DNA from 2 places in the Aquincola agrisoli genome. Region 1 is predicted to be linked to the other one. Evidence: predicted binding sites of a transcription regulator. Region 1 holds the regulator's gene; the other holds the start of a gene.
The links. Region 1 encodes LexA, which represses DNA repair genes until DNA is damaged. Its sites were predicted from a motif close to ACTGTATNNNNATACAGT; they were not measured.
Positions count from the first base shown of each region.

Region 1 (19,177 bases):
GGCCTGCAGCACGCGTGCGGACGGCAGTGACGCCGGGTTGTCCAGTGCGCCTGCCGCGGCCGCCACCGCATCGCGGTAGAGGCGTTCGGCGCCGGTGGCGGCGTCGAGCGAAGCGGCGATCGGCCCGCAGGCCTCGACGATCTCGCGGCCCCAGTCGAGCAAGGCCACCTCGCGCCCGTCGCGCTCGAGCGTGAGGCCCGGCTCCCGCCCCCGGGCGGCCGTGCGGTGCTGGTTGCGCGCCAGCGCAGCGATCTCTGCCGGCGTGTCGGGCGGGCTGTCCGTCAGCAGGCAGTGCAGCAGGAACACGTCGAGGAAACGCGCCGTCGCGGCGTCGATGCCCACCGGCAGGAACGGGTTGAGGTCCATGCAGCGCACCTCGACGTACTCGACGCCGCGCTCGCGCAGCGCGTGCAGCGGGCGTTCGCCGGGGAAGATCACGCGCTTCGGGCGGATCGTGCCGTAGAACTCGTTCTCGATCTGCAGCAGCGTCGTCGCGAGCTGGTTGTAGTCGCCGCCGGGGTTGCGGATGCCCACGGCCTCGTAGGCCGGGTAGGGCCGCGTCAACGCCTCGTGCAGCGATGCACCGTAGCCTTCCAGCGAGTTGTAGCTCACCGAGAGCGAGGCCTGCGCATCGCTCTGGTAGCCCAGGCGCCCCATGCGCAGCGAGGTGCCGTGCGGCATGTGCAGGGTGCGCTCGGTCAGTGGCTGCAACTCGTGCTGGCGGCCGGCGACGAAGCTGGAGCACACCGCGGGCGAGGCGCCGAACAGCACCAGCAGCAGGAAGGACTGGCGGCGGAAGTTGCGGATCAGCGCGAAGTACTCTTCGTTGCTCAGCCCCGGCAGTGACCAGTTGTAGTGGATGCCCGAGATCGTCTGCATGCGGCGGCCGTAGCGGTGGCCCAGCCCCATGCGGTAGACGCTCTTGGCGCGGCCGACGTTCGAGCTGCCGTAGCGGCCCAGCGGAATCGTCTCGTCGGTCGGCAGCCCGCAGGGCATGCTGGAAACCCAGAGCATCTCGTCGCCCGCCTCGGCCATCACCTGGTAGGTGAACTGGTGGATGCGGGTGAGCTCGTCGATGCAGGCCTGCGCGTCGGCGTGCACGCCGGTCACCAGTTCGAGCTGCGACTCGCTAAAGTCGGTGGTGATGTTCGGGTTGGTCAGCGCGGAGCCCAGGCCGGCCGGATGCGGCGTCAGGGCCAGCGCGCCGTCCGGCTGAGAGCGCAGGCTTTCTTTCTCGATGCCGCGGCGGATGCCTGCCAGGCGGGCAGGCGCCAGGTCCTGCAGGCGTTGTTGCAGTCGGTTCATGGGCGGTCCGGTGGGTTCGGGAATCAGGTCGGCAAGGGCGCGGCAGCGTCGAGCAGTTCGCTCTCGATCTGCAACTGTGCCTTGGATCGCTGCAACGCGCTGCCGTCGACCAGAAAGGTGTCTTCCACCCGCTCGCCGAGGGTGCTGATCTTGGCGAGCTGCAGGTTGATCTGGTGCCGGGCGAGCACGCGGGCGATGGCGTACAGCAGGCCGGAGCGGTCGCTCGTGCTCACCGACAGCAGCCAACGCTGCGCACGCTCGTCGGGCCGCAGCGATACGCGCGGCACCACCGGGAAGCTCTTCACCCGCCGCGACACGCGGCCGCGGCTGGGCTCGGGCAGCGGCCCGGTCGCACTGAGCGCCTTCATCAGCTGCACCTCGACCAGCGAGATCAGGTCGCGGTAGCTCGTGGGGGTGTCGTCCATCTGCGGATGCACCACCTGGAAAGTGTCGAGCGCATAGCCGCTGCGCGTGGTGTGCACCTTCGCATCCTGGATGTTGAAGCCGGCGCCGTCGAAGTAGCCGCAGATGCGTGCGAACAGGTCGGGCCGGTCCGGCGCGTACACCAGCACCTGCAGGCCTTCGCCGACCGAGGACGCGCGGGCGCGCACCACGGGCTCCTGCGAGGCGAGGTGGCGCCACAGCATGCGCGCATGCCAGGCGATGTCGACCGCATCGTGCCGGGTGAAGTAGCTGAGGTCCAGCGTGTTCCACAGCGGCGTCTCGGTGCCGGGCAGCTGCGAGGCCAGCGCCAGCAGCGCGCGCGCCTCGGCCTTGCGGGCCTCGATCTCGGCGTCGACGTTGGGCTTGGCCCCGCCCAACGCACGCAGCGTGAAGCGGTAGCAGTCTTCCAGCAGCTTGCCCTTCCAGGCGTTCCAGACCTTGGGGCTGGTGCCGCGGATGTCCGCCACCGTCAGCAGGTAGAGCGCGGTCAGGGTGCGCTCGTCGTGCACCAGCGCGGCGAAATGCTGGATCACGTCCGGGTCGGAGAGGTCTTCCTTCTGCGCGGTGCGGCTGAGCGTCAGGTGGTGCTTGACGAGGAACTCGATCAGTTGCGCGTCGTCGCGCCCGATGCCGTGGTCGCGGCAGAAGCGGCGCACTTCCACGGCGCCCAGGTCGGAGTGGTCGCCGCCGCGGCCCTTGGCCACGTCGTGGAACAGCGCGGCCACGTAGAGCACCCAGGGTCGGTCGAACTGGGAGGCCAGGTGCGAGCAGAAGGGGTACTCGTGCGCGTGCTCCGGGATGAAGAAGCGGCGCACGTTGCGCAGCACCATCAGGATGTGCTGGTCGACCGTGTAGACGTGGAACAGGTCGTGCTGCATCTGGCCGACGATGCGGCGGAACACCCACAGGTAGCGCCCCAGCACCGAGGTCTGGTTCATCAGCCTGAACGCATGCGTCTGTCCGCTCGGCTCCTTCAGGATGCGCATGAAGGTCGCTCGGTTGACGGGGTCGTGGCGGAAGGCCGTGTCCATCACGTTGCGGGCGTTGTACAGCGAGCGCAGCGTGCGCGCCGACAGGCCCTTCAGGCCCACCGTCTGCTGGTGCACGAGGAAGGTCTCGAGCACCGCGTGCGGATCACGCAGGTACAGGTCGTCGGACGCGACCTCCAGCATGCCGCCGCGGTCGAAGAAGCGCTCGTTGATCGGGCGCATCGGCAGGTCTTCGGAGCCGTTGATGCGTTCCTCGATGTTGAGCATCAGGATGTGGTTGAGCTGGCTCACCGCCTTGGCCGCCCAGTAGTAGCGGCGCATCAGCGCCTCCGAGGCGCGCTGCCCGTTCTCGGAGCGGTAGCCGAAGCTCTCCGCCACGGCGGTCTGCAGGTCGAACACCAGGCGGTCCTCGCGGCGGCCGGCCACCACGTGCAGCCGCGCGCGGATCAGCTTGAGCAGCCCCTCGTTGCGCTGCAGCTGCTTGACCTCGAACGGCGAGATCAGGCCGCTGGCCGCCAGCTCGCTCCAGGTGCGGCCCAGGCCCGCGCCGCGCGCCACCCAGATCACCGTCTGCAGGTCGCGCAGCCCGCCGGGGCTCTCCTTGCAGTTGGGCTCCAGCGAGTACGGCGTGTCCTCGTACTTGACGTGGCGCTGCTGCATCTCCAGCGCCTTGGCGCGCAGGAAGGCCTTGGCGTCCATCGCCTCGCCGATGTCGTTGCGGAACGCCTGGAAGAGCCGGCGCGCGCCGCAGACGAAGCGCGATTCGAGCAGCGCCGTCTGCACCGTCACGTCGCGCTTCGCCTCGGCGACGCACTCCTCCACCGTGCGCACTGAGGAGCCGATCTCCAGCCCGATGTCCCAGCAGGCCGTGATGAAGCCCTCGACCGACGAGCGCAGCGCGTCGTTGGCGCCCAGGGGCGCGTCGGACGGCAGCAGCACGAGCACGTCGACATCGGAGTACGGGAACAGCTCGCCGCGGCCGTAGCCGCCGACCGCCACCAGCGTCGCCCCCGGCGGCATGCCGGCGTGCAGCCACAGGCCGGCCAGCGTGGCATCGGCATGCTTGGCGAGCCCGCGGATGAGCCGCGCGGCGGCCGGGGCCGTGGCGCGCCCCTGGCGGAAGTGGTCGATCAGTTCGTTCTTGGTGTCGCGGAAGCGTTGCCGCAGGGCACCGACCCCGCCTGGCGCCGGCGCTGCGTTCGGACGCGCGGACATCGCGGTCAGGCCGTGACGGGCCTGGCGTCGGTGACGAAGGCCGGCGGTGCCGGCGTGCCGGCCGAAGCCGTGAGGATCTCGTAGCCGGTCTCGGTGACCAGCACCGTGTGCTCCCACTGGGCGGACAGCGAGCGGTCCTTCGTGACGATGGTCCAGCCATCGCCCATCTCGCGGATCTCGCGACGGCCGGCGTTGATCATCGGCTCGATCGTGAAGATCATGCCCGGCTGCAGTTCTTCCAGCGTGCCGGGGCGCCCGTAGTGCAGCACCTGTGGTTCCTCGTGGAACTTGCGGCCGATGCCGTGGCCGCAGAACTCGCGCACGATCGAGAAGCCCTGGTTCTCGGCGAAGGTCTGGATCGCGTGGCCGATGTCGCCCAGGCGTGCGCCCGGCTTGACCTTGGCGATGCCCTTCCACATGGCGTCGAACGTGATCGAGCACAGGCGCTTGGCGGCGATCGAGCCTTCGCCCACGATGAACATGCGGCTGGTGTCGCCGTGCCAGCCGTCCTTGATGACGGTGACGTCGATGTTGACGATGTCCCCGTTCTTCAGCGGCCGGTCGTTCGGGATGCCGTGGCAGACCTGGTGGTTGATCGAGGTGCAGATCGACTTCGGGTAGGGCGTGTAGCCCGGCGGCGCGTAGTTCAGCGGGGCGGGGATGCCGCCCTGCACGTTGACGATGTGGTCGTGCGCGAGCTTGTCGAGCTGCTCGGTGCTCACGCCCGGCTTGACGTGCGGGGTGAGCATGTCCAGGACCTCGGAAGCCAGGCGCCCGGCCACGCGCATGCCGTCGATGTCGGCGCCGGTTTTGAGGGTGATCGTCATGGGTCGGGATTATCCCATCGACATCCTAGAATCGCAGGCTCCGCCTCAGTCCCCCTGCCGCCGCCCAGGCGGAAACCCATGGCTGCCGTTTCTCCTACTTCATCCAAGCATCTCTTGCATTTCGAGGGCGGCAACGCCCTCTCGGCTTTCCGTGCGCAGGCGCTGCTGGCGCGGCTGGCCGCCGTGAGCCCACGCATCACCGGCGTGGCCGCGCGCCACGTGCACTGGGTATGGAGCGACGCGCCGCTGGACGATGCCGCGCAGGGCAAGCTCGCGGCCCTGCTCACCTATGGCGACGCCTATGCCGGCCCGGCGGAAGGGCCCGTCATCGTCGTGATGCCGCGCCTGGGCACCGTGTCGCCCTGGGCCAGCAAGGCCACCGACATCGCGCACAACTGCGGCCTGGGCATCCACCGCGTCGAGCGCGTCACCGAGTACCGCCTCACGTTGAAGACCGGCCTGCTCGGCGGCAGCAAGCCGCTGGCCGACGCCGAGCTCCAGGCTGCCGCGCTGCTGCTGCACGACCGCATGACGGAGAACGTCGCGTTCGAGCGCGCCGCCGCCGCGCACCTGTTCGACGAACAGCCCGCCAGGCCCCTGGCCCACGTCGACGTGCTGGGCCGCGGCCGCGCCGCGCTGGAGGAGGCGAACGTCGAGTTCGGCCTCGCGCTGTCGGACGACGAGATCGACTACCTCGTCGATGCCTTCACTGGCCTGGCCCGCAACCCGAGCGACGTCGAGCTGATGATGTTCGCGCAGGCCAACAGCGAACACTGCCGCCACAAGATCTTCAATGCCGACTTCACCATCGACGGCGAGCGCCAGCCGCTGTCGATGTTCGGGATGATCCGCCACACCGAGCAGACCAGCCCGCAGGCGACCGTGATTGCCTACAACGACAACGCCGCGGTGATGGAAGGGGGGGCCATCGAGCGCTGGCAGCCCCAGGGCTACACCAATGCGCCCGTGTATGCCGCGCGGCCCGAGCTGTCGCACGTGCTGATGAAGGTGGAGACGCACAACCACCCGACGGCAATCTCCCCATTCCCCGGCGCGGCCACCGGCGCGGGCGGCGAGATCCGCGACGAGGGCGCCACCGGCCGCGGCGCGCGGCCCAAGGCGGGCCTCACCGGCTTCAGCGTCTCCAACCTGCACCTGCCCGACACGCAGGAGCCCTGGGAGGCGCAGCCCTACGGCAAGCCCGAGCACATCGCCAGCGCGCTCGACATCATGGTCGACGGGCCGCTGGGCGGCGCGGCGTTCAACAACGAGTTCGGCCGGCCCAACCTCGCGGGCTACTTCCGCGTGTATGAGCAGACGGTGGACGGCCTGCGCCGCGGCTACCACAAGCCCATCATGATCGCGGGCGGCCTGGGTTCGATCCGCGCCGATCAGACCAAGAAGCTGCCCTTCGGCGCAGGCACGCTGCTGATCCAGCTCGGCGGCCCCGGCATGCGCATCGGCATGGGCGGCGGCGCCGCCAGCTCGATGGCGGCCGGCACCAACACCGCGGCGCTCGACTTCGATTCGGTGCAGCGCGGCAACCCGGAGATCCAACGCCGCGCGCAGGAGGTTATCAACCACTGCTGGGCCCTTGGCGACAAGAACCCCATCGTCGCGATCCACGATGTGGGCGCCGGCGGCATCAGCAACGCCTTCCCCGAGCTGGTGGACGGCGCGGGCCAGGGCGCCACCTTCGACCTGCGCAAGGTGCCGCTCGAGGAGACCGGCCTGGCGCCCAAGGAAGTGTGGTGCAACGAGAGCCAGGAGCGCTACGTGATCGCGCTCGACCCGGCCGGCCTGCCGCTCTTCGAGGCGATGGCCGCGCGCGAGCGCTGCCCCTTCGCCGTGGTGGGCGTGGCCACGGCCGACCGCGAGCTGCTGCTGGAAGACGGCCCGGGCGGCGAGCGCGTGATCGACATGCCGATGGACGTGCTGCTCGGCAAGCCGCCCAAGATGCACCGCGACGTGAAGCGCGTGGCGCGCGCGCTGCCGGCGCTCGACCTGACCGGCGTGTCGCTCGAGAAGGCCGCGTTCGACGTGCTGCGCCACCCCACGGTGGCTTCCAAGCGTTTCCTGATCACCATCGGCGACCGCAGCGTGGGCGGCCTGAGCCACCGCGACCAGATGGTCGGCCCGTGGCAGGTGCCGGTGGCCGACTGCGCCGTCACGCTGGCCGACTATGCCGGCTTCCGCGGCGAGGCGATGGCGATGGGCGAGCGCACGCCGCTGGCCGCGCTCGACGCGCCGGCCTCCGGCCGCATGGCGGTGGCGGAGGCCGTCACCAACCTGCTGGCCGCGCCGATCGAGCTGTCGCGCATCAAGCTGAGCTGCAACTGGATGGCGGCGTGCGGGGAGCCCGGCGAGGACGCCGCGCTGTACGAGACCGTCAAGGCCGTCGGCATGGAACTGTGCCCCGCGCTGGGCATCGGGGTGCCGGTCGGCAAGGATTCGCTGTCGATGCGCACGCGCTGGCAGGACGGCGGCACGGACAAGCAGGTCGTCGCGCCGGTGAGCCTGGTGGTCACCGCCTTCGTCACGCTCGACGACGTGCGCGGCACCCTGACGCCGCAACTGCAGCAAGGCGACACCACGCTGATCGCGATCGACCTTGGCGCCGGCCGGCGCCGCATGGGCGGCTCGATCCTCGCGCAGACGCTGGACCAGTTCGGTGACGCCGTGCCCGACGTGGACGATCCGGCGCAGTTGAAGGCGCTGGTCACGGCGGTGAACGCGCTGCGCGCCGACCGCAAGCTGCTGGCCTACCACGACCGCAGCGACGGCGGCCTGTGGGCGGCGGTGTGCGAGATGGCCTTCGCCGGCCACCTGGGCGTGAGCCTGAACATCGACATGCTCGTCACCGACAGCGACGGCATCGCCGACAGCCGCGCCGAGTACGGCGATTCGAAGAACTGGGCCAGCCAGGTCGGCGAACGCCGCAACGAGCTGACGCTGCAGGCCCTCTTCAACGAGGAACTGGGCGCGGTGCTGCAGGTGGCCTCGGCCGACCGCGACGCCGTGCTGGCGGTGCTGCGCACCCATGGTCTCAGCCGCCACAGCCACGTGATCGGCAAGACCAACACGCGCGGCGTGGTGGAGGTGTGGCGCGACGCCAAGGCCGTGTTCAGCGCGCCGCTGCAGGCGCTGCACCAGGCCTGGGACGAGGTGAGCTGGCGCATCGCGCGCCTGCGCGACAACCCCGCCTGCGCTGATGCGGAACACGCCGCGGCCGGCCGGCCCGACGACGCCGGTCTGCAATGGCACCTGAGCTTCGACCCGGCCGAGGAGCCCACCTCGCTCGCCCCGCTGGTCGGCGGCGCGAAGCCGAAGATGGCGGTCCTGCGCGAGCAGGGCGTGAACAGCCACGTCGAGATGAGCTACGCGATGGCGCTGGCCGGCTTCGAGACCTACGACGTGCACATGAGCGACCTGCAGTCGGGCCGCGCGCGGCTCGACCAGTTCCAGGGCTTCGTCGCCTGCGGCGGCTTCAGCTACGGCGACACGCTGGGCGCCGGCGAAGGCTGGGCGCGCTCGATCCTCTTCAACCCGCAGCTCGCCGAAGCCTTCGCGGCCTTCTTCGGCCGCAGCGACACGCTGGCGCTGGGCGTGTGCAACGGCTGCCAGATGATGGCGGCGCTGGCCTCCATCATCCCGGGCGCCGACGCCTGGCCCAAGTTCACCCGCAACAAGAGCGAGCAGTTCGAGGCGCGCGTGGCGCAGGTCGAGGTGCTGCAGAGCCCGAGCCTCTTCTTCACCGGCATGGCGGGCAGCCGCCTGCCGATCGCGGTGGCGCACGGCGAAGGCTTCGCCGACTTCTCGCAACGCGGCGACGCCGCGAAGGTGCAGCGTGCGATGCGCTTCGTCGACGCCGCCGGACAGCCGACCGAGGCCTACCCGTTCAACCCGAACGGCAGCCCCGAGGGCCTCACGTCCGTCACCACGCCCGACGGCCGCTTCACGGTGCTGATGCCGCACCCGGAGCGTGTGTTCCGCAACGTGCAGATGAGCTGGACCGGTGGGGATGTGAACGCGGCCAGCCCGTGGCTGAGGATGTTCCACAACGCACGGCGCGCGCTGGGCTGAGCGGCCCCCGCGGGCCGCTCAGGCCCAGCCGAGCATGCCGGCGACGGCGCCCAGCCCGACCATCCAGATCGGGCTGGTCTTCGTGCGCCACATCACCGCGACGGTGACGAGCACCAGCGCCACCGAGCCGGCATGCTGCCGCGACGGCTCGGTGAGGATCCAGCCGGTGGACAGCAGCAGGCCCAGCGTGATGGGCGCCATGCCGGCGACGAAGGCCCGCACGCCGCGGCTGCTGCGCCGCTGCGCGCCCCAGCGCGTGGCCAGCAGCGCCAGCGTCGTGCTCGGGATGAGGCTTCCGACCAGCACCACCGCCGCGCCGGCCAGCCCGCCGACGCCATAACCGATCACCGGCAGGAACAGCACGTTGGGGCCGGGTGCTGCCTGGGCGAGCGCGACCGAGGCGGTGAACTGGGCATCGGTCAGCCAGCCGTGCTGGCCGACGACGTAGCGATGGATCTCGGGCGCGGTCGCGATGGCGCCGCCGATGGCCAGCATCGACAGCATCAGGAAGTGGCCGAAGAGCCCCAGCCACTCCGCAGCGCCCAGGGCATGGGGTCCGACGAGCCAGGTCATCGCCGCACCCTCCCGAGCGCCCACCACGCGTAGCCGACCGAGCTGCCGCCGAGCAGCGCGATCACCCACACCATCGGCACGCGCAACCAGGCGATCGCGGCCACCGTCAGCAGCGTGGCCAGGGCGCAGGCGGGCTTGCCGGCCGGGTTCTTCTTCAGCGTGGGCAGCAGTTTCAGCGCGGTGGCCAGCACCAGCCCCGCGGACACGGCGCCCATGCCGCGCAGCGCACCTGCCACCAGCGGGTGGCCGGCGAAGCCGGTATAGAGGATCGCCAGCGTCATCACCAGCAGCAGCGGCGCGCCCAGCATGCCGCCGAGCGCCGCGGCGGCGCCCCGCCAGCCGAAGAAGCGGTCGCCGACCATCAGCGCAACGTTGACGACGTTGGGCCCGGGCAGCACCTGGCCGACCGAGAGCATCTCCACGAACTCGTCGCGCGTCAGCCATTGCAGGCGCTCGACAAGTTCGTGCTGCGCGATCGGCAGCACGCCGCCGAAGCCCATCAGGCTCATGCGCGTGAAGGCGCGGAACAGGTCGCCGGGGCGCTCGGGCCGCCGCACGGGAGCCGCGACGTTCACGGGGGAGGGGGTGTCAGTCATGTCTGTGCAGGCGGCGGGACGCCCAGGCGCTGAGCGCCAGGGCGGCGATGAGCCAGGCAAAGCCGACGCGGTGGAACGATCCGAAGGCGGCCGCACCCGTCTCGCCGCTGTGGGCTGCGACGAGCGCCCCGCCGCCGGCCGCGCCCACGGCCTGGCCCAGGTAGATCGCGGAGCTGTTCAGCGCCATCAGCGCGGGCGCCCACGCCGGCGCGGCCTGGCCCAGGCGGGCCTGCTGCGCCGAGTTGCAGGAGAAGCAGCCGAGCGCCCAGGGCATGATCACCAGCGCCATCAAGGGCACGCTGGCCGCCAGCGGCCACAGCAGCATCGACACGGCCATCAGCGCCACCGCCAGCGCGACGGCGCGCGAGGCGCCGAAACGATCGACATGGCGTGACAGCAGCAGGTTGCCCAGCAGGCCGAACGCGCCGAACCAGCCGAAGAGCAGGCTCGTCTCGGCGCTGCTGGCCCCCAGCACCTGCCGGTAGTAGGGCGCGAAGTACGCGAACACGGTGAACTGGCCGGCCGCCGCGAGCGCGGTCACCAGCACCACCGCCATCAGGGCGGGATGGGAGAACACCGCCTGCCACGACCGCAGGCTCATGGCCGGCGGGCGCACGCCGTCGGGCACCTCGTGCCAGACCCACGCCGCGGCGATGGCGGCGAGCACGCCCACGGTGCCGAAGGCGTAGCGCCAGCCGAAGGTCTCGCCGATGAAGCTGTGCAGCGGCATGCCCAGCACGCTGGCGACCGACCAGCCGAGGAAGATGAAGGTGATGGCGCGGCCCCGCGCCGCCGGCGCGGCGAGCCAGGCGATGGAGGCCGCGGCCTGCGGGGTGAACACCGCTGCCGCCAGCACACAGGCCGCCCGCACGAGGATGAGCGACGCATAGCTGGGCATCAGTGCCGACAGCCCGTGCCCGAGCGCATACCAGGCCAGCGACAGCGTCAACAGCCGGCGGCGGTCCCAGCCGCCGACCACGGCCGCCAGCAGCGGGGCGCCCAGCGCCATCACCACGGCGGCGATCGTGATCAGCTGGCCGCCGACCGCCACGCTCACCTGCAGCGAGCGGGTCAGGTCGTTGAGCGACCCGGCCGTCACCATCACGCCGCAGCCGATGGCGAAGTTGCCGAAGAGCAGGGACCAGCGCAGCGCGGCGGCAGGCTCGGCGCCGGCAGCCGGCGCGGCGTTCACCGGTGCACCTTCAGCGCTTCGGGGTTGAGCAGGTTGGTGGGCTGCTGGTTGACGAAATTGACCACGTTCTGGAACGCGGCACCGAAGTACAGCTCGTAGCTGTCCTGCTCCACATAGCCGATGTGCGGCGTGCACACGGCGTTCTCCAGCCGCAGCAGCGGATGGCCCTGCAGGATCGGCTCGCTCTCGAACACGTCGACTGCGGCCATGCCCGGGCGGCCCTTGTTCAGGCCGGACACGAGGGCGTTCTCCTCCACCAGCTCGGCCCGAGAGGTGTTGACGAAGAGCGAGGTCGGCTTCATGCGCGAGAGGTCTTCCAGCGTCACGATGCCGCGGGTCTCGTCGTTCAGCCGCAGCTGCAGGGTCAGCACGTCGCAGGTCTCGAAGAATGCCTCCTTCGAGACGGCGGTGGCCAGGCCGTCGGCGCGCGCCCGGTCGAGCGAAGGCTGGCGACCCCAGACGATGACGTCCATGCCGAAGGCCCGGCCGTAGCCGGCCAGCAGCTGGCCGATGCGGCCGTAGCCCCAGATGCCGAGCGTCTTGCCGCGCAACACCTGCCCAACGCCGAAGTTGGGCGGCATGCCGGCGGCCTTGAGCCCCGACTGCTGCCAGGCGCCGTGCTTCAGGTTGCCGATGTACTGGGGCAGCCGCCGCATCGCAGACAGGATCAGCGCCCAGGTCAGCTCCGCCGGGGCGATGGGCGAGCCCACCCCCTCGGCCACCGCGATGCCCAGGCGTGTGCAGGCCTCGACGTCGATGTGCGAACCGACCTTGCCGGTCTGGGAGATCAGCTTGAGTTTGGGGAGTTTTTCCAGCAGTTGCCGGGGGAACGCGGTGCGTTCACGGATCAGCACCAGTACGTCGGCGTCGCGCAGGCGCACCGAGAGTTGTCCGATGCCCTTGACCGTGTTGGTGAACACCTTGGCATTCAGCGGCTCGAGCAGCGATGCGCACTTGAGCTTGCGCACCGCATCCTGGTAATCGTCGAGGATGATGATGTTCATGTGGCCCGGCATTGTGCCTCGGCCACGCCGGCCGCTTCAGAGCGTGGAGAAGCCGCTCGCGAAGTACGTGCCGGGGAAAACGCCGTCCAGGCTGCGCCGCAGCGATTCGCGCAGGCGCGCGCCGTTGAGGGCGTCGTGGCGCAGCACCTCGAACACCGCCGAGCGCAGCAGCCACAGGTCCTCGGGCGTCTGCGCGCTGCGCACCTGCTTGCGCAGCCAGTCCACGCCGGGTGCGCTGGCGTCGGTCGTGGCGAGCACCTGCATGAACGCCTGCTTGGTCTCGACGAAGGCACGGCGGGCGGCGATGCGCGCCAGCTGGGCGGTCGGCGCGATGTTGCGCATGCCGCCCGAGACGGTGTAGTTGCGCGGCTCGCCCGGTGCGGCGGGCCGGCGTGCCGGAGGGCGGTCGATCGCGGGCACGAGCGGCACCGGGTTCATGCGTCGAGCGCGCCGAAGCCGGATTTCGGGGCGCGGGTCGGGAAGTGGCGGTTCAGCCGTTCCATGCGGTGCAACGCCTCGCGCTGGCTGTGGTGCAGCGAGACCAGCTGGAACACCGCCGAGCGCAGGTGCCAGAGCTCCCGTGGCGAGCGGGCGGTGCGCACGCGGTCGGCCAGCAGGCCGGCCTGCGGCGTCTCGATGTCCTTCAGGCAGGCGACGAAATCGTCACGGGTGCGCTGCAGCCGGCGCGATGCGGCGGGCACCACGTCCGTTTGCCATGGCGCCGGCGCCGACAGCCAGCGCAGCAGCCGGGACCACAGCGGATCGACCGACGACAGCACCGCAGGCGGGCAGACCTCGACCCGCGCGCTGCCGCTCACCCGCAGGCGTCGTACTTGGAACAGGAAGGCGTTGAGCATGGTCTGCGGGATATCGGCGCGTGGCTTCGTGAATAAAGCCATTCTTTGCGCCGCTTCCGCGGTGCGAAGCGCCGATAAGGCGCCCGTAACCGTGCTTGTTGGCCGCTGCCCCGTGGGGCGGCGGACCGCCTCAGCCGCGCTCGACCTGGCCGTACAACCGCTTGCGCTGCGGGGTGTAGGCCCACCACGGCGCGGCCGCGGCACCGCCCATGAAATCGGTCACCGCCATGAAGGTGTCCAGCACGCACGGGTCCTGCCGCTTGCCGGTGGCGGCGCACAGCGCCTGGTAGAGGACGAAGGCGTCGCGGCCGAGCAGGTCGCGTGGGTGCTGGATGCCGATCTGCCGCAGGCCGGCCGCCAGCGCGGGGCCGACGTTGGGCAGCTGCTCCAGCGCCGTGCAGGCACCGGCGTCGACGGCCTTGGGCGACTTGACCAGGGTGCGCCGCATCGTGTTGCCGCCTACATCAGCATCGAGTTGCGCACGAGGCCGACCGCCAGGCCTTCCAGCGAGAAGCTGTCGGCCGGGGAGACAACGATCGGCTCGAACTCAGGGTTCTCCGGCAGCAGGCGGATGCCGCTGCCGCTGCGCTCGAAGCGCTTGACGGTGACGTCGTCCCCCAGCCGTGCGACCACGATCTGCCCGTTGCGGGCCTCGCTGGCCTTCTGCACCGCGAGCAGGTCGCCATCGAGGATGCCGGCATCGCGCATGCTCATGCCCCGCACGCGCAGCAGGTAGTCGGGTTTGCGGGGGAACAGGCTGGCCTCCAGCACGTAGGTCTGGTCGACGTGTTCCTGCGCGAGGATGGGGCTGCCCGCGGCGACGCGGCCGATCAGCGGCAACGTGAGCTGCGACAGGCCGGGCAGCGGCAGGCTGAACTGGCGGCCGCGGGCCTCGCGCGCTTCGTTGACGGCACGCAGCGCGGCGCTGGGCAGGCGGATGCCGCGGGAGGTGCCGCCCACCAGTTCGATGACCCCCTTGCGTGCCAGCGCCTGCAGGTGCTCTTCAGCCGCATTGGCCGAGCGGAAGCCGAGTTGCTGGGCGATCTCGGCGCGCGTGGGCGGCGCGCCCGTACGCTCGATCGCGCTGCGAACCAGGTCGAAAATCTGCTGCTGACGTTCGGTCAGCTTCGGGCGGTCGGCCATCGCGTATCCTGTGGATTCGTCCAGTCACTGTAATCTTATCCAGCTTCGTTGCAAATGCAAAACAAGATCGTGATCCTGGGCACGGGCGGCACCATCGCGGGCGCGGCGGCGTCGCCCACCGACACCGTGGGCTACACGGCGGCGCAGTTCGGCGTCGACGAGCTCGTGGCCGCGGTGCCGGCGCTGGCCGGCCGGCCGCTGGAGACGGCCCAGGTCGCGCAGATCGACAGCAAGGACATGCGGTTCGACGTGTGGTGCGCGCTGGCCGCCGCGGCCGCCGGCCACCTGGCGCGGCCGGAGGTGGCCGGTGTGGTGGTGACGCACGGCACCGACACCCTGGAGGAGAGCGCGTACTTCCTGCAGCGCGTGCTGTCGCCGGCCAAGCCGGTGGTGATGGTGGCGGCGATGCGGCCGGCGACCGCGCTCGGCGCCGACGGTCCGCAGAACCTGCTGGATGCTGTCACGCTGGCCGGCACGCCCGGGGTGCAGGGGGTGTTGGCCGTGCTGGCGGGCACGGTGCACGCGGGGGCGGAGGTGCGCAAGACCCACCCCTACCGGCTCGACGCCTTCGGGTCGGGCGACGCGGGGCCGCTGGCGCGCATCGAAGCGGGCCGGCTGCGGCAGTTCCGGAACTGGCCTGCGTCGGGTGCCGCCGAGGCCGCGCGGTTGGCGCAGAAGGTAGCGCAGGCGGCCGGCCGGTGGCCATGGGTCGAGATCCTGACCAGCACGACCGGTACGGATGGCCGTGCGGTAGACGCGCTGCGTGCGGCCGGCGTGGCGGGCATCGTGGCGGCCGGCACGGGCAACGGGGCGCTGCATGGCGCGATGGAGGCTGCGCTGCGGGAGGCGCAGGCGGCCGGCGTGCGGGTGCTGCGCTGCACCCGTTGCGCAGAGGGCGGCGTGATCGACACGGCCGGCGCCCTGCCTTCCGCCGGCACGCTCACGCCTCAGCAGGCGAGGGTGGCGCTGCTGCTCGCCCTGCTGGACACGCCGGGCGGCGACGCCCGGCCGTGAGGAGCGCCGCGCGCCGCCGACTCAGACGCTGACGTTCAGCGTCACGTCGATGTTGCCGCGGGTGGCGTTCGAGTACGGGCACACCTGGTGCGCCGCGTCGACCAGTTCCTGGGCCTTGGCCTGTTCCCAGCCGGGCAGGCTGATGTTGAGCACCGCGGTGATGCCGAAGCCCACCTTGCCGCCGGCCAGCGGGCCGATGCCGACGTCGGCCGTGATCGAGGCATCGGCCGGCAGCGTGGTCTTCTGCTGGCCCGCGACGAACTTCATCGCACCCAGGAAGCAGGCCGAGTAGCCGGCCGCGAACAGCTGCTCCGGGTTCGTCCCGTCGCCGTTGCCGCCCATTTCCTTCGGCGGGGCGAGCTTGACTTCGAGCTTGCCGTCGTCGCTCTTGGAGCGGCCGTCGCGGCCGCCGGTGGAGGTGGCGTGGGCGGTGTAGAGGGTCTTTTCGATGGCCATGGTGGATTGCCTTTCTGTGGGGGGTGCGGAATCAGGCCGCCGCACGCTCGGCTTGGGTGATCACGGTGTCGCGCAGTGCCTTCAGTCGGCCGGTGAGCGACACCAGTTCGTCGAGGTCGCAGCCGCTGGCGCAGGCGACCGCCCGGGGAATGGCCTGGGCCTGTGCCCGCAGCGCGCGGCCTGCGGCGGTGAGCTGCACACGCACGCGACGTTCGTCGGCCGGATCGCGCAGGCGGCTCACCAGCTGCTGCGCTTCGAGGCGCTTGAGCAGCGGCGTCAGCGTGCCGGAGTCGAGCGACAGGCGCTGGCCCAGTTCACTGACCGTGGGGCCGTCGGCTTCCCACAGCACCAGCATCACGAGGTACTGCGGGTAGGTGAGGCCCAGCGGCTCGAGCAGCGGCTTGTAGAGCTTGGTCATCGCCAGCGATGCCGAATACAGCGCGAAGCAGAGCTGCTGGTCGAGCGCCAGCCAGTCGGGCTGGGGAGCGGTGGTGGGCGTCGGGCGGGTCGGCATGGGTGTAAATATAGCTCGCAATTCAATTGCGAGCAATTGAATTGACCCGTTGCCGGAAGGGCCTTGCGGCCCGTCCCGTCAGCCTGCGGCCTGGATGCCCTCGATCTCGCTGGACAGCTCCAGCCACCGCTCCTCCAGCATCGCCACCTCGGCGCCGATGTGGGCGAGCCGGCGGCCCAGCTCGGCGATCTCCGCACCGGGCAGCCCACCCCGCGCGAGGGCGGCTTCGCACTGCTCGCGTTCCTTGGCCAGCGTCGCCATCCGAGCGTCGATGCGGTCCACTTCGATGCGCAGCGGCCGGGTGCGTTCGGCCTGCCGGGCACGGGCCTGGGCCTGCGCCTTGCGGTCGTCGCGCCGTTGCGCGCCGGACGCCGGGGTGGGCGCCGTCGGGGCCGCCGGGGCGGCTTTCACGGCCGCTGCCGGCGCCGACGATGCGGCCGCCGCGGCAGCACGCTTCTCGCCCTTGCCGCTGGCCGCACGCTGCGTCGCACGCGCTTGATCGAGCAGCCAGCGCTGATAGTCGTCCAGGTCGCCGTCGAACGGCTGCAGCGTGCCGCCGGTGACCAGCCAGAACTCGTCGCACACCTCGCGCAGCAGCGCGCGGTCGTGGCTCACCAGCATCACCGAGCCCTCGAACTCGTTGAGCGCCATCGACAGCGCCTCGCGCGTGGTCAGGTCGAGGTGGTTGGTCGGTTCGTCAAGCAGCAGCAGGTTGGGGCGCTGCCACACCAGGCTGGCCAGCACGAGCCGCGCCTTCTCGCCGCCCGAGAGCGTGCCGATCGGCTGCTGCACCATGTCGCCGACGAAGCGGAACTGGCCGAGGAAATCGCGCAGCTCCTGCTCCCGGCCTTCGGGCCCGACGGTGCGCGCGAGCCGCACCATGTGCTGCAGCGGCGCGTCGTCGGCGTGCAGCAGGTCCATCTCCTGCTGGGCGAAGTAGCCGATCGACAGGCCCTTGCCTTCGGTGATCGTGCCGGCCAATGCCGGATGTTCGCGCGCGATGGTTTTCACGACCGTCGACTTCCCCTGGCCGTTGGCCCCCAGGATACCGATGCGCTGGCCGGCCATCACCGTGCGGGTGACGTTGTGGACGATGGGCTTGTCGCTGCCGTCCTCGTTCGCCTTCTGGTATCCGCACACCACGTCGCGCATCGCGAGCATGGGGTTCGGCAGGCTCGGCGGCTCGCGGAACTCGAAGCTGAAGTCGCTGGCAGTCAACACCGGCGCGAGCTTCTCCATGCGCGTCAGCGCCTTCACGCGGCTCTGCGCCTGCTTGGCCTTGGAGGCCTTGGCCTTGAAGCGGTCGATGAACTTCTGCAGGTGCGCGATGCGCTCCTGCTGCTTGACGTAGGCCGAGGCCTGCTGGCTCATGCGCTCGGCGCGCATCTCCTCGAAGGTGGTGTAGTTGCCGCCGTAGCGCGTGAGCTTGGCGTCGTCGAGGTGCAGCGTCACCTTGGTGATGGCGTCGAGGAACTCGCGGTCATGGCTGATCACGAGCATCGTGCCGGTGAAGCGCTGCAGCCAGCCTTCGAGCCACACCAGCGCGTCCAGGTCCAGGTGGTTCGTGGGCTCGTCCAGCAGCAGCAGGTCGGCGGGGCACATCAGCGCCCGCGCCAACTGCAGCCGCATGCGCCAGCCGCCCGAGAAGCTGTTGACCGGGGCGTCGAGCTGCGCGACCGCGAAGCCCAGGCCCAGCAGCAGCGACTGCGCGCGCGCGCGGGCATCGAAGCCGCCGGCTTCCTCGATGTGCACATGCGCCTCGGCGATCGCGTGGCCGTCCTCGGCGGCCTCGGCCTCGGCCAGGGCGGCCTGGGCTTCCATCAGCGGGATGTCGCCCTGCAGCACGAAGTCGGTGGCGCCGTCGCCGGTCTCGGGCATGTGCTGCGCCACTTCGCCGACGCGCCAGCGCGCCGGGATCTCGGCATCGCCGGCGTCGGCCTGCAGGCGGTGCGTGAGCAGCGCGAACAGGCTCGACTTGCCGGCGCCGTTGCGGCCGACCAGGCCGATCTTCTCGCCGGGATTGAGCGTGACGTTGGCGTCGGCCAGCACGACCTTGGTGCCGCGGCGCAGGGTGAGGTTGCGGAGGGTGATCATCGGGGACAGGCAGGGGAGCAGGCGGTGGCGCGGGGTGCCCCGATCGCCAAAGCGTCGATTGTCGCCCCTGTCGTCAGCGCACCTGGATGCCGGCGACGCGGGCGTTGAAGCGCTGTACGTCGGCGGCGGTGAGCCGGTCGCCCAGGCGCCCGACATGCACGTGCCAGCGGCGCATCAGCGTCTTGAAGGCGTGGCTTCGGACGATGTCGGCCGGCAGCCGGTGCACGGGCGCCTGCGGGTCGTCCGGATCCTCGATCGGCGCGGCGGAGGCCTCGGCGATCCAGGTGCGCAGGCCGTCCTGCGCGCCGTGCGCCTCCTGCCTGTCCAGCACCAGCGCCAGGTCTTCCAGCGCCGCGGGCGCGACGTGGTGCGTGGCCGCCAGCGCGACGAGCATCGCCTCGTCGATCGGCGCGGTGCCCGCCGGGCGCGGCTCGATGCGCTCGCAGGCGGCGAACAGGCGGGCGCGGTTGAAGAAGCGCTTGACCTGCCTCGGCGTGGCGTCGTGCGAGGTCACCACCGGGTTCCACAGCTGCAGCGCGTCGAGGAAGCGCGACGAGTCGGTCTCGCGGATGCTGCCGCCGAGCGCGACGCGGATCTCGTCGCGGTAGCGCTGCGCGCGCCGCCATGCCACCGCGAGGGCCACGATGCCGAGGCCGGCCAGCCAGGGCCAGGGCGACACGCCGGAGGGCGCGGGCGGCGCCAGCCCGGCATCGGTCGAGCGCGCCGTGTCCACCGCCCCCGGCGAGGCCGCGCCGGGCCGTGCATCGGCGGCGGCCGCCTCGGGCGGGCGTGCGGCGAGGGGGCCGGCGGCACCGGCAGGCAGAGACGCTGCCGGCAGCGCGGCGTCGACCCGGCTCGGCCGGCCTTTTCC
Region 1 is NZ_JAZIBG010000056.1:145,328-164,504, reverse strand. It holds gene gshA (glutamate--cysteine ligase) at 1-1,305, opposite strand, end outside; gene V4F39_RS25860 ([protein-PII] uridylyltransferase) at 1,329-3,953, opposite strand; gene map (type I methionyl aminopeptidase) at 3,959-4,780, opposite strand; gene purL (phosphoribosylformylglycinamidine synthase) at 4,859-8,863, shown strand; gene V4F39_RS25845 (chromate transporter) at 8,882-9,436, opposite strand; gene V4F39_RS25840 (chromate transporter) at 9,433-10,032, opposite strand; gene V4F39_RS25835 (MFS transporter) at 10,025-11,224, opposite strand; gene V4F39_RS25830 (D-2-hydroxyacid dehydrogenase family protein) at 11,221-12,228, opposite strand; gene V4F39_RS25825 (hypothetical protein) at 12,265-12,666, opposite strand; gene V4F39_RS25820 (hypothetical protein) at 12,663-13,085, opposite strand; gene V4F39_RS25815 (helix-hairpin-helix domain-containing protein) at 13,216-13,533, opposite strand; gene lexA (transcriptional repressor LexA) at 13,545-14,228, opposite strand; gene V4F39_RS25805 (asparaginase) at 14,283-15,242, shown strand; gene V4F39_RS25800 (organic hydroperoxide resistance protein) at 15,264-15,698, opposite strand; gene V4F39_RS25795 (MarR family winged helix-turn-helix transcriptional regulator) at 15,730-16,212, opposite strand; gene V4F39_RS25790 (ABC-F family ATP-binding cassette domain-containing protein) at 16,291-18,306, opposite strand; gene V4F39_RS25785 (YCF48-related protein) at 18,380-19,177, opposite strand, start outside.

Region 2 (11,399 bases), on a different contig from region 1:
GATGTACACGAAGGTGATGGAGCTCAACTACTGGAGCTCGACCGTCGCGAAGAAGGCGCGCTTCGACGAGGCCACGCAGACCTGGGAGGTGCAGGTCGAACGCGAGGGCCAGCCGGTGACGCTGCGGCCGAAGCAGCTCGTGTTCGCGCTGGGCGTGTCGGGCTACGCCAACGTGCCGAAGGTGCCGGGCGCCGAGACCTTCGAAGGCGTGCAGCACCACTCCAGCAAGCACCCGGGCGGCGAGGCCTACAAGGGCAAGCGGTGCGTGGTGCTGGGCTCCAACAACTCGGCGCACGACATCTGCGCCGACCTGTGGGAACACGGCGCCGACGTGACGATGATCCAGCGCTCGTCCACCCACATCGCGCCGTCGGCCTCGCTGATGGAGCTGGCGCTGGGCGGGCTGTATTCGGAGCAGGCGCTGAAGAACGGCATCACCACCGACAAGGCCGACCTGATCTTCGCCTCGGTGCCGTACAAGATCATGCACACCTTCCACATCCCGGTGTACGAGGAGATGAAGAAGCGCGACGCCGACCTGTACGCGCGGCTGGAGAAGGCCGGCTTCCTGCTCGACTTCGGCGAGGACGGCTCGGGCCTCTTCATGAAGTACCTGCGCCGCGGCTCGGGCTACTACATCGACGTGGGCGCTTCCGAGCTGGTGGCCGACGGCCGCATCAAGCTCAAGAGCGGCGTCAACATCGAGCGCGTCAACCCGAAATCGGTGACGCTGACCGACGGCACCGAGCTGCCGGCCGACCTGCTCGTCTATGCCACCGGCTACGGCTCGATGAACAACTGGCTGGCCGACCTGGTGTCCCCCGAGGTGGCCGATGCGGTGGGCAAGTGCTGGGGCCTGGGCTCCGCGACCACGAAGGATCCGGGCCCCTGGGAGGGCGAGCTGCGCAACATGTGGAAGCCCACCGCGCAGCCGCAGATGTGGTTCCACGGCGGCAACCTGCACCAGTCGCGGCACTACTCACAGTACCTGGCGCTGCAGCTGAAGGCGCGGCAGGAAGGGCTGGACACGCCGGTGTTCGGGCGGGAGGCGCCCCACCACAGGCGCTGAGGCCGGCCCGGGGCAGACCTCATCGGCAGCCCGCGCTGCCGCAATGCGTGAGCGCGGCTTCGGGCAGCGTGCCGGCCACGTGGCCGGTGGCGGGATCGAAGCCGACCTCGGCCATGTGCACCGCCAGCCCCGCATCCATCATGCGGGCATGCTGCGGGAACCACTGGCCGAGCTCGCGCACGATCTCGCCCAGCGCCGACCAGTCGCCGTGTTCGCGCAGCACGCGGACCCCTTCACGCATCACCCGCAGCACCGATTCGTGCTGCCGCGTGTGGCAATTGCCGGGCGCGAAGCCGGTGGCCAGCATCCAGCGGTCCTCCTGCGCGAAGTGTTCGGCAGTGTGCTCGACCAGCCGCTCGTAGGCGGCCAGCGCCCTGGCCTGTTCGCCGTCCACCAGCGCCGTGCGCACCTGCGCCAGCAGGTCGACGAACTCCTCGTGCGTCGCGTCCATCTGCGGCTGGTGCAGGCGCAGCGATTCGGTCCAGGCCAGTGCGGTCATCGGGGGCTCGAGCGTTGTCGAAGAAGGCCCCAGCCTATCGGCGCCCGACGCGGGGCGCTTTGCGCCAAGGCAAACCCAGTGCACGCCGTGTCAGGCCGCCAGGTGCTCCGTCGCCCGGGCCAGGTCGGCCGCCCACGCCGCGAAGGCGTCTTCCAGCTCGGCATCGCCGCGCAGCAGCGCCGCCGGGTGCAGCGTGACGAGCACCGGCAGGCCGTCGAAGCGCGGCAGCCACTGGCCGCGCGCCTCGGTCACGGCCACCGGGCGGCCCAGCAGCGCGCGGGCCGCGGTTGCGCCCAACGCCACCAGCGCGGCAGGCCTGACCAGCGCGATCTCGTGCTCCAGCCAGGGACCGCAGGCGGCCGCCTCGCGCTGCCCGGCCGTCTTGTGCATGCGGCGCTTGCCCCTCGGCTCGAACTTGAAGTGCTTGACGGCATTCGTGAGGTACAGCGCCTGGCGCGGCCAGCCCAGCTGCGCCAGCGCCCTGTCCAGCAATTGGCCCGCGGGGCCGACGAAGGGCCGGCCCTGCAGGTCCTCCTGGTCACCTGGCTGCTCGCCCACCAGCATCAGCCGCGCACCCGGCGCCCCTTCCCCGGCCACGGCCTGCGTGGCGTGCTGGCCGATCGGGCAGGCGCGGCAGCGCGACAGCGCCTGGCCCAGCTCGGCCAGCGTCGCCGGCGCGGCCGCGGCATCGGTGACCGGCGGCGGCGGCTCGATGCGCAGCGCAAGGGAAGCCAAAGGACGCCGGCGCACGGGCTCGGTGCCGCCCTGCGCCACCATGCGTGCGCCACGCTCGGCCGCCCGCGCGGCCAGCGGCTGGATCAGCGCGGCCTCGGGCAGGTTCTTCCAGTAGCGGCGCGGCATCTCCTTGCGCATCATCGTCAGCTTCAGCCGCGCGGGGTTGAAGATGCTTTCGTAGTAGGTGAGCCAGAGCTGCTCGGCGGCATCGGGGCCGGGGGCCTCGTCTCGACGCGCGCCGGGGCCGAAGGCGAGGCGGCGGCCGTCCCAGCGCGCGCTGGCTTCGGGCGTGAGGATGGCCCAGGGCATCTGCGCGAAGCGCCGCGCGAAGAACGGCGCCGTCGCGCGCAGGGTGTGATGCACCGGCTCGAACCACGCCACGTGCGTGATGCGCCAGTCATCGTCGGTGGGCGCGGGCAGCGGCCGGAAGCGGACGAAGGCGGTCATCTTGTGCATGTCGCGCCGCACCGCGCGGGCCATGCGTTGCACCTGCATCCAGTCGGCGTCGAGCGGATCGGCGCGCAGGCCGGGCTCGTGCAGCAGCCGCCAGGCAAGGCGGTACAGCAGCGCGTGGCGGCCGGGGTCGGCGTGCAGCGCGGCATGCTGGCAGAGCTCGACGAAGGCGGCGGGCAGCTTCAACGCCGGGCCGTTCGCCGCGTCGAGGCGCATCGCCTCGGCAGCATCGGCGGCGCTCCCGGCGGCCGGGATGAACAGATCGGCCGCCTGCGGCTCCAGCCACTGCACGCCCTCGGGCGGCACCTGCTGCAGCAGCAGGCGGCGAGCCGCATCTCGGAAGGCCCCGGCATCGTCGAGGCTGGCGAGCCGGACGACCTGCGCCGCGGCGGCCGGCGCGGCCGGCTCAAACAGCGAGCGCGGGTTCATCGAAGAGCGACGTCTGCACGGCGGGCCCCGCCACGGCCGCCGCAACGGGGGCCCGCTGCGGCCGCACCCGCGCCGCCAAGTCCGCCGCATCCAGCCCCTGCCCCGCGCGCAGCCCCGGCACCTTCACGAACGGCGTCACCTTCTTCAGCGGCACACGCAGCCGCGCCAGGTCGTCGGCATGCAGCGTGCGCACCCGCCGCGCCTGCAGCAGCTTGTCGACCGACGACACGCCCAGTCCCGGCACGCGCAGCAGCAGCTCGCGCGGCGCGCGGTTCAGGTCGACCGGGAAGCGCTCGCGGTGCGCCAGCGCCCAGGCGAGCTTGGGGTCGACCTCGAGCGACAGCATGCCGTCGCCCGCGCTGACGATCTCGTCGTGCGCGAAGCCGTAGTAGCGCATCAGCCAGTCGGCCTGGTAGAGGCGATGCTCACGCACCAGCGGCGGCGCGGTGGGCGGCAGCTGCGGCGAGGCATCGGCGATCGGGCTGAAGGCCGAGTAGTACACGCGCTTCAGCCGGTACGAGCCATACAGGGTCGCGCTGGTGGTGAGGATGTGGCGGTCGGTGCCGGCATCGGCGCCGACGATCATCTGCGTGCTCTGCCCCGCGGGCGCGAACACCGGCGCCGCGGCGCGCCGGGGCCGGGCGGCCGGCATCGAGGCCACGGGCTTGGGCGCCGCCGCCTCGCGGGCGTCGTCGATGTGCAGGCGCAGCCGCGCCATCGAGCGGCGGATGGCCTGGCCGTCCTTCTCGGGCGCCAGCGCCTGCAGGCCTTCGGTCGTCGGCAGCTCGACGTTGATGCTCAGCCGGTCGGCGTAGCGGCCGGCGCGCGCGAGCAGCTCGGCGTTGGCCTCGGGGATGGTCTTCAGGTGGATGTAGCCGCGGAAATCGTGCTCCTCGCGCAGGCGGCGCGCCACCTCCACCACCCGCTCCATCGTGTAGTCGGGGCTGCGGATGATGCCGGAGCTGAGGAACAGCCCTTCGATGCAGTTGCGGCGGTAGAAGTCGAGGGTGAGCTGCACCACTTCGTCGACGCTGAAGCGCGCGCGCGGCACGTTGCTGCTGACGCGGTTGATGCAGTAGAGGCAGTCGAACAGGCAGTAGTTGGTCAGCAGGATCTTCAGCAGCGAGATGCACCGCCCGTCGGGTGCATAGCTGTGGCAGATGCCAGCGCCCTCGGTCGAGCCGATGCCGCGCCCGCCGACCGAGTCCCGCTTCGTGGTGCCGCTGGAGGCGCACGAGGCGTCGTACTTGGCGGCATCGGCCAGGATGGCGAGCTTGCGTTGGAGTTCCATGGACGGCGGCTTAAATAGCTGTATGAATATACAGCCATGAGCGCCGTGCAGCGAGCGGTGTTACGCCTGGCTGCGCCTGGGCGCCGGCCCCGGGCCCGCAATGCCCCGCGGCATCAGAAGCGCTTGCCGAACCCGACCGAGAACAGCAGCGGATCGGCCTTGAACTCGCCGAGCTTCGCGCCGGCGGCCGACACGTCGGTGCGGATCTGCACCTTCTTCAGGTCGACGTTGACGAGCCATCCGTTGCCCATCGGTACGTCGAAGCCCGCACCCAGCGCCAGGCCCCAGCTGTTCTTGTCGATGCGCACGCCGGGCGGCAGGTCGACGCTGGAGAAGCGGGTGTAGTTGATGCCCGCGCCGACGTACGGCCGCCAGCCCATGCCGGTGAAGTGGTATTGCAGGCTCAGCGTGGGCGGCAGGTGCTTCAGCGAGCCGATCTTGCTGCCGCCGGCCCGCAGGTCGTGCTTCTGCGGGTAGGTCAGGACCAACTCGGCGGCGATGTTCGGCGTGAAGAAGTAGGTGACGTCGACTTCCGGAAAGGTCTTGTTCTTCAGGCTCAGGTCGAGCGGGGTGCCGTCCTTGTCGGCCGAATCGAGGTGCAGCGCGCGGGCGCGCACGATCCAGTGGCCGGTGTCCTGCGCCCGGGCGGCGGGGGCGGCGATCGTCAGGGCGGCAGCGGCGGCGAGCGCCAGCGCATTCCAGCGCTTGTTCATTCGAACTCCTTGGTGGGATGAGGGGGTGCGGGCATCAAGGGCCCGCACGCCATTGAGCCGTGCCGTGCACGCCCAGGGTTTGTCCCAGCGCAAAAAGCGCCAGCGGCTCGGCGCGCCGTCGAGGCGCAGGTTGATGCGCGTCAAACCACCAGGCAAACCGAAATCACATTTGCATTTTTTATCAATTAACCCCATATTCAGGGGGTGCCTGTCGCACATGCAGGCTGCACACGCACTTCGAGGACACCGCATGGCTCCGATCCCGGAAGCGCTGCCGGCCATCTGGGCCCAGGCCGCCCGACAGCTGCCCTTCCTGCTGCTGCAGGCAGCGGCCGTGGGCGGCATCCTCGCCATGGTCGGGCTTCGCAGGCGCGGCGTCGGCACCGGTTTGCTGCTGGGCACCCTGGGCACGCTGCTCGCGCTGATGGTGGTCGAGTGGATGCACTTGCCCCAGAAGCCTTATCTGCGCAGCGACCTGCTGTTCCTCGCGGGCCTGCTGGGCGGATGGCGCTCCGCCGCGGTGTGCCTGGCGATGGCGTGCGCGACGCGCGTCATGCTGGGCGGGCACGCACAGCTCGCCGCGGCCGTCCTCGACATGGGCGTGGTCACGCTGGCCGGCACGCTGATGCACCCGTGGCTGCTGCGCCGCGCGCGGGCGGGCCTGGCGCCGAAGGACGTGCTGGCGGCCTGGGCGGTGCGCACGCTGGCCGGGATGGCCACGCTGCCGCTCGCGCTGTGGCTTCAGCTGGCGGCGCCGGTCGCCGCGGCGCAGAACCTCGCGCTGCGCACGTTGGGGGCCGCCATCTCGCTGGCCCTGATCGCGGCGATCTTCGCGCTCCTGCGGCGCGAGGCCCGGGAGCACGAGGCTCACGTGCAGCAGCTCGCCAGCGCCCGCATCGACCCGCTCACCGGCCTGCCCAACCGACGCGGCCTGACGGAGTACTTCGACCGCCTCCTCTCGCACGATCCCCAGGCGGCCCACACGCTGGTGCTGATCGAGGTGGGCAACATGACGGACATGGTGCTGGCCCACGGCCACGACTGGACCGACCGCTTCTGGCGCGACCTGGCGCCGCTGATGCACGAAGACCGCGCGGGCGGGCTGCTCCAGCCCTACGCACCGGCCTGCTTCCTGTTCTCCGACCTCACGCTCGCCGTGGTGCTGCACCGGGTGGCGCTGGCGGACGTCGAATCGCGGAACCTCGTGCCCCGGCTGCATGCCGAACTGTGCGACGCGCTGCGCTGCCGGCGGCCCGGCCCGCTGCCGCAGCTGCACTACGGCGTGGCCGAGGCCGGGCCCGGGGCAACAGCCAGCACCGCCGCGGCGCTGCGCAACATCAGCCTTGCGCTGCGCAGCGATGGCCAGACGGTGCGCTACTTCCGCCAGTCGATCGCCGAGAAGGCACAGCTCGATGCACAGGTGCGGCAGCTGCTGGCACAGTGGATCGTCTCGCGGGAACCGCCCCTGCACTACCAGCCGAAGTGCGACCTGCGCACCGGCCGCGTGGTGGGTGCCGAGGCGCTGCTGCGCGCGCAGGACGGCCAGGCGCGGCCGATCGCACCCGGCCACGTGATCGACATCGCCGCGCGCCACCACCTGCTGGCCGAGTTCGAGTGGTGCACCATCGATGCGGTGGTGCGCGACATCGATCGCTGCCGCCGCACGGGTCTGCCGATCTCGCTGGCGGTGAACGTCTCCGCGGCCTCGATGGGGGTGCCGAGCTTCGGGCGCCGCGTGGCCGACCTGCTGCACGGCGCCGGCGTGCCGGGCCGCCAGCTCGCGCTCGAGATCACCGAGACCAGCCCGGTGCCCGACATCGACACCGTGCGCCACAACATGCAGCAGCTCCACGCGATGGGCGTGCGGCTGTCGCTGGACGATTTCGGCACCGGCTATTCGGCGCTGTCGCTGCTCGCCAAGTTCCCCTTCAGCGAAGTGAAGGTCGACCATTCGATGGTGGCCCGGCTCGACCAGCCGCGCATGCAGGCCGCCGTGTCGCTGGCCCATGAAAGCGCGCGCCGCTACAACGCCACGCTGATCGCCGAGGGCATCGAGACGCGCGCGCAATGCGAGCGGCTGCGGGCACTGGGGCTGGAGTACGGCCAGGGCTACCTGTTCTCTCGCGCGGTGCCGATCGAGCGGATGCTGGCGCTCGGCCCGGTGCTGCCCGCGGGGCTGGCCCTCGCGGCCTGAGCACGGCAGCCGGGCGCGGGCCGCTCAGCGCCCGTCGCTGGCAGGCGGGATCGGCAGGTCGTCGTAGGGCTTGAACTCCTGCAGCGAGAAGCTGGTGTGCACCTGCTTGACGCCCGGCAGGCGGTGCAGCTGGCGCTGCAGCAGCGCGGAATAGGCATCCAGGTCTTCCGCGACCACCATCAGCAGGAAGTCCGAACTGCCGGTGACCGCGTGGAACATCACCACCTGCGGGATCCTGCGCACGGCCTCGACGAACTCGAACGAGCGCTCGTCGTTCTGGAAGTCGATACTGATGTTGACGAAGGCCACCACGCCGTAGCCGAGGGCCCGGCGGTCCAGGCGCGCGTGGTAGCCCTTGATCAGCCCTGCCTCCTCCATGCGCCGGATGCGCCGCCAGCAGGGCGACTGCGACAGGCCCGCCATCTGCGCCAGCTCGCCGGTGGTCAGCCGCGCGTTGGTCTGCAGCGCAGCCAGCAGCTGGCGATCCACCGTGTCGATGTCCGAGCGCATCAAGCGACCCTCAAGCTTTGATCTGGAGAATTGATTATGCGGCGGCCACAATGGCGCGGAACGCAGCGGCCCGCGCACGAGAGTTCCGCGCATCAGCGCCGCCGGCACCCCTCAACCCATCGAGCCGAGAACGCGCCATGAAGCCTTCAGCCTCCCTCATGACCCTCGCCCGCGCCGCGCTGGCCCTGGGCCTGGCCGCCTGTGCGGCCGCCGCGCCTGCGCAGGACGCCCGGCCGGTCCGGATCCTCGTCGGCTTCGCGGCCGGCGGCAGCACCGACGCCATCGCCCGCCACCTCGCCGCCGGCCTGCAGCAGGAACTCGGCCGCACGGTGCTGGTGGAGAACCGCCCCGGCGCCGGCGGCCAGATCGCCGCGCAGGCGCTCAAGGCCGCGCGGCCCGACGGCGAGACGCTGTTCCTGTCGAACAGCCACACGGTCTCGATGATCCCGCTGACCATCCTGAAGCCCGGCTTCGAGCCGTCGAAGGACTTCGCCCCGGTGGGCCTGGTGGCGGTGAACCCCGACGTGTTCGCGGTCAGCGCCACCGTGCCCGGCAGCGAACGCATGGGCCTGCGCGAATTCGGCCAATGGGCCAAGGCCCACCCGGGCCAGGGCAACGTGGGCGTGCCGGCCCAGGCCAGCGCGCCGGATTTCGCGGTGGGCGTGGTGGCCAACGCGCTGGGCGCGGACCTGAAGTCGGTGCCCTACCGCGGCGACGGCCCGGTCGCGCAGGACCTGATGGGCGGCCAGATCCCCGCGGGCATCGGCTCGGTGGGCGCCATGCTGCCCGCGGCCAAGGCCGGCAAGCTGCACATCGTGGCGGTCAACGGCAGCACGCGCCTGCCGCTGCTGCCGGAGGTGCCCACCTACGCCGAGTTGGGCATCAAGGGCTACGAGGAAGTGATCTTCACCGCGATGTTCGCGCCCGCCGGCACGCCCGCCCCGCTGCTGCAGGGCTACAGCACGGCGCTCGCGAAGATCGTGAAGTCGCCCGAGTTCGTCGGCAAGCTGGCCGAGCTGGGCATCGTCGCCGCGTCCAGCACGCCGGCCGAGCTGAACGCACGCATGCAGGCCACCCACGCGGCCTGGACGACGATGGTGAAGAACGCCGGCCACAAGCCGCAATAGTTTCTACGCCACCGGCCGGATCGGCACGTACAGCTCGCCGCCGGCCGCCTTGAACTCGGCCGATTTCTCGCTCATGCCCTTGGCGGCGAAGTCGCGCACCTCCTGCGTGATCTTCATCGAGCAGAACTTCGGCCCGCACATCGAGCAGAAGTGCGCCTCCTTGCTGGAGTCCTTCGGCAGCGTCTCGTCGTGGAAGTCGCGGGCGGTGTCGGGGTCGAGGCCGAGGTTGAACTGGTCGGTCCAGCGGAACTCGAAGCGCGCCTTGGAGAGCGCCTCGTCGCGCGCCCGCACGCCCGGGTGGCCCTTGGCCACGTTGGCCGCGTGCGCGGCGATCTTGTAGGCGACGATGCCCTGCTTCACGTCCTCGCGGTCGGGCAGGCCGAGGTGCTCCTTCGGCGTGACGTAGCAGAGCATCGCGGTGCCCATCCAGCCGATCATGGCCGCGCCGATGGCGCTGGCGATGTGGTCGTAGCCCGGTGCGATGTCGATCGTCAGCGGCCCCAGCGTGTAGAACGGCGCCTCGTGGCAGTGCTTGATCTGCTCGTCCATGTTGGCCTGGATCATGTGCATCGGCACGTGGCCCGGGCCCTCGATCATGGTCTGCACGTCGTGCTTCCAGGCCACCTGCGTCAGCTCGCCCAGCGTGCGCAGCTCGGCGAACTGGGCTTCGTCGTTGGCATCGGCGCCGCTGCCGGGGCGCAGGCCGTCGCCGAGCGAGAAGCTCACGTCGTACGCCTTCATGATCTCGCAGATCTCCTCGAAGTGCGTGTAGAGGAAGCTCTCCTGGTGGTGCGCGATGCACCACTTGGCCATGATGGAGCCGCCGCGCGAGACGATGCCCGTGCGCCGGTTGGCGGTGAGGTGGATGAACGGCAGCCGCAGCCCGGCGTGGATGGTGAAGTAGTCCACCCCCTGCTCGGCCTGCTCGATCAGCGTGTCGCGGTAGATGGCCCAGGTGAGGTCCTCGGCCACGCCGCCCACCTTCTCGAGCGCCTGGTAGATCGGCACCGTGCCGATGGGCACCGGGCTGTTGCGCACGATCCAGTCGCGCGTGGTGTGGATGTTGCGGCCGGTGCTGAGGTCCATCACGTTGTCGGCGCCCCAGCGGATCGCCCACACCAGCTTCTCGACCTCTTCCTCGATGCTCGACGTGACCGCCGAGTTGCCGATGTTGGCGTTGATCTTCACCAGGAAGTTGCGGCCGATCGCCATCGGCTCCACCTCGGGGTGGTTGATGTTGGCCGGGATGATGGCGCGGCCGCGCGCCACTTCGTCGCGCACGAACTCGGGCGTGATCAGCGCGGGGATCGCCGCGCCCATCGGGTTGCCGCGCAGGCGCTGCTCGCGGCCGGCATCGGCCAGGTATTCGCGCATCCACTCGCGCTTGCCGTTCTCGCGCAGCGCCACGTATTCCATCTCGGGCGTGACGATGCCGCGGCGGGCGTAGTGCATCTGCGTGACGTTGGCGCCCGGCTTCGCACGGCGCGGCGTGCGCTGCAGGCCGGCGGCTTCGGCCCGCAGCGCGGCGATGCGCTGCGCGTCGCGGTCCTCGTGCTTGGCGCCGTCGTCCAGCGCCATGCGCGCCCGGCCTTCGTAGTGTTCAGTGTCGGCGCGCTCGTCGAGCCACGGCGTGCGCACGTCGGGCAGGCCGCGGCGCACGTCGATGGCCGCGGCCGGATCGGTGTAGGGGCCGGAGGTGTCGTAGAGCGAGACCACCTCGCCGTTGGTCAGCGACACGTCGCGCACCGGCACGCGCAGGTCGGGCCGCGAGCCTTCGATCCAGGCCTTGCGGGATGCGGGGAAGGGTTCGCGCGTCAGCGTGAGCAGTTGCGCGAGCTTGTCGGGGGCGTTCATGCGGGTCTCCTTCGGGGGCGTGGCGGTTGCATGCTCCGAAGGTCGGCCCCGCGGCGCGGAGGGCCCGCAACGGGGCGCCTCGCGCGAAGGGACATGACACAGCTCTTCTTCCGCCGGTATTAACCGGTTCAAGTTCGCGGGTTCGGATTCACCATCTCAGCAGACCTGTCGGCCTGCACCCCGGAGCGGGGCGGATTGTGGGCTCCGCCCGCTAGCCATGTCAAACGCCGTTTATTTGACCGGCGCGTAATCGATCGGCACGAAGCGGTAGCCGGCGCCCTCGGCCCGCAGCCGGCCGATGCCCGGGAACGGCAGGTGCGCGGCGGCCACGAGGTAGCCGCCCTTGGCCGCATCGGTATAGGCATTGCGGCGCTGTACCGAAGCCGACTTGCTGTCGACGTCGAACTGGATCGTCACCACCGGCTTCGCGAACTGCACCGCCGACACGTGCATCAGGTCACCCCACAGCAGCAGCTTCTGGCCTTTCGATTCCACCGCGTAGACGCTGTGGCCGGGCGTGTGCCC
Region 2 is NZ_JAZIBG010000028.1:592,624-604,022, forward strand. It holds gene V4F39_RS14460 (NAD(P)/FAD-dependent oxidoreductase) at 1-1,069, shown strand, start outside; gene V4F39_RS14465 (hemerythrin domain-containing protein) at 1,089-1,568, opposite strand; gene V4F39_RS14470 (UdgX family uracil-DNA binding protein) at 1,659-3,185, opposite strand; gene V4F39_RS14475 (putative DNA modification/repair radical SAM protein) at 3,163-4,476, opposite strand; gene V4F39_RS14480 (OmpW/AlkL family protein) at 4,590-5,189, opposite strand; gene V4F39_RS14485 (GGDEF domain-containing phosphodiesterase) at 5,440-7,383, shown strand; gene V4F39_RS14490 (Lrp/AsnC family transcriptional regulator) at 7,408-7,893, opposite strand; gene V4F39_RS14495 (tripartite tricarboxylate transporter substrate-binding protein) at 8,052-9,020, shown strand; gene thiC (phosphomethylpyrimidine synthase ThiC) at 9,024-10,874, opposite strand; TPP riboswitch at 10,963-11,067, opposite strand; gene V4F39_RS14505 (MBL fold metallo-hydrolase) at 11,106-11,399, opposite strand, start outside.
Region 2: the regulator LexA is predicted to act here: its motif matches at 4,494-4,511, upstream of V4F39_RS14475 (putative DNA modification/repair radical SAM protein).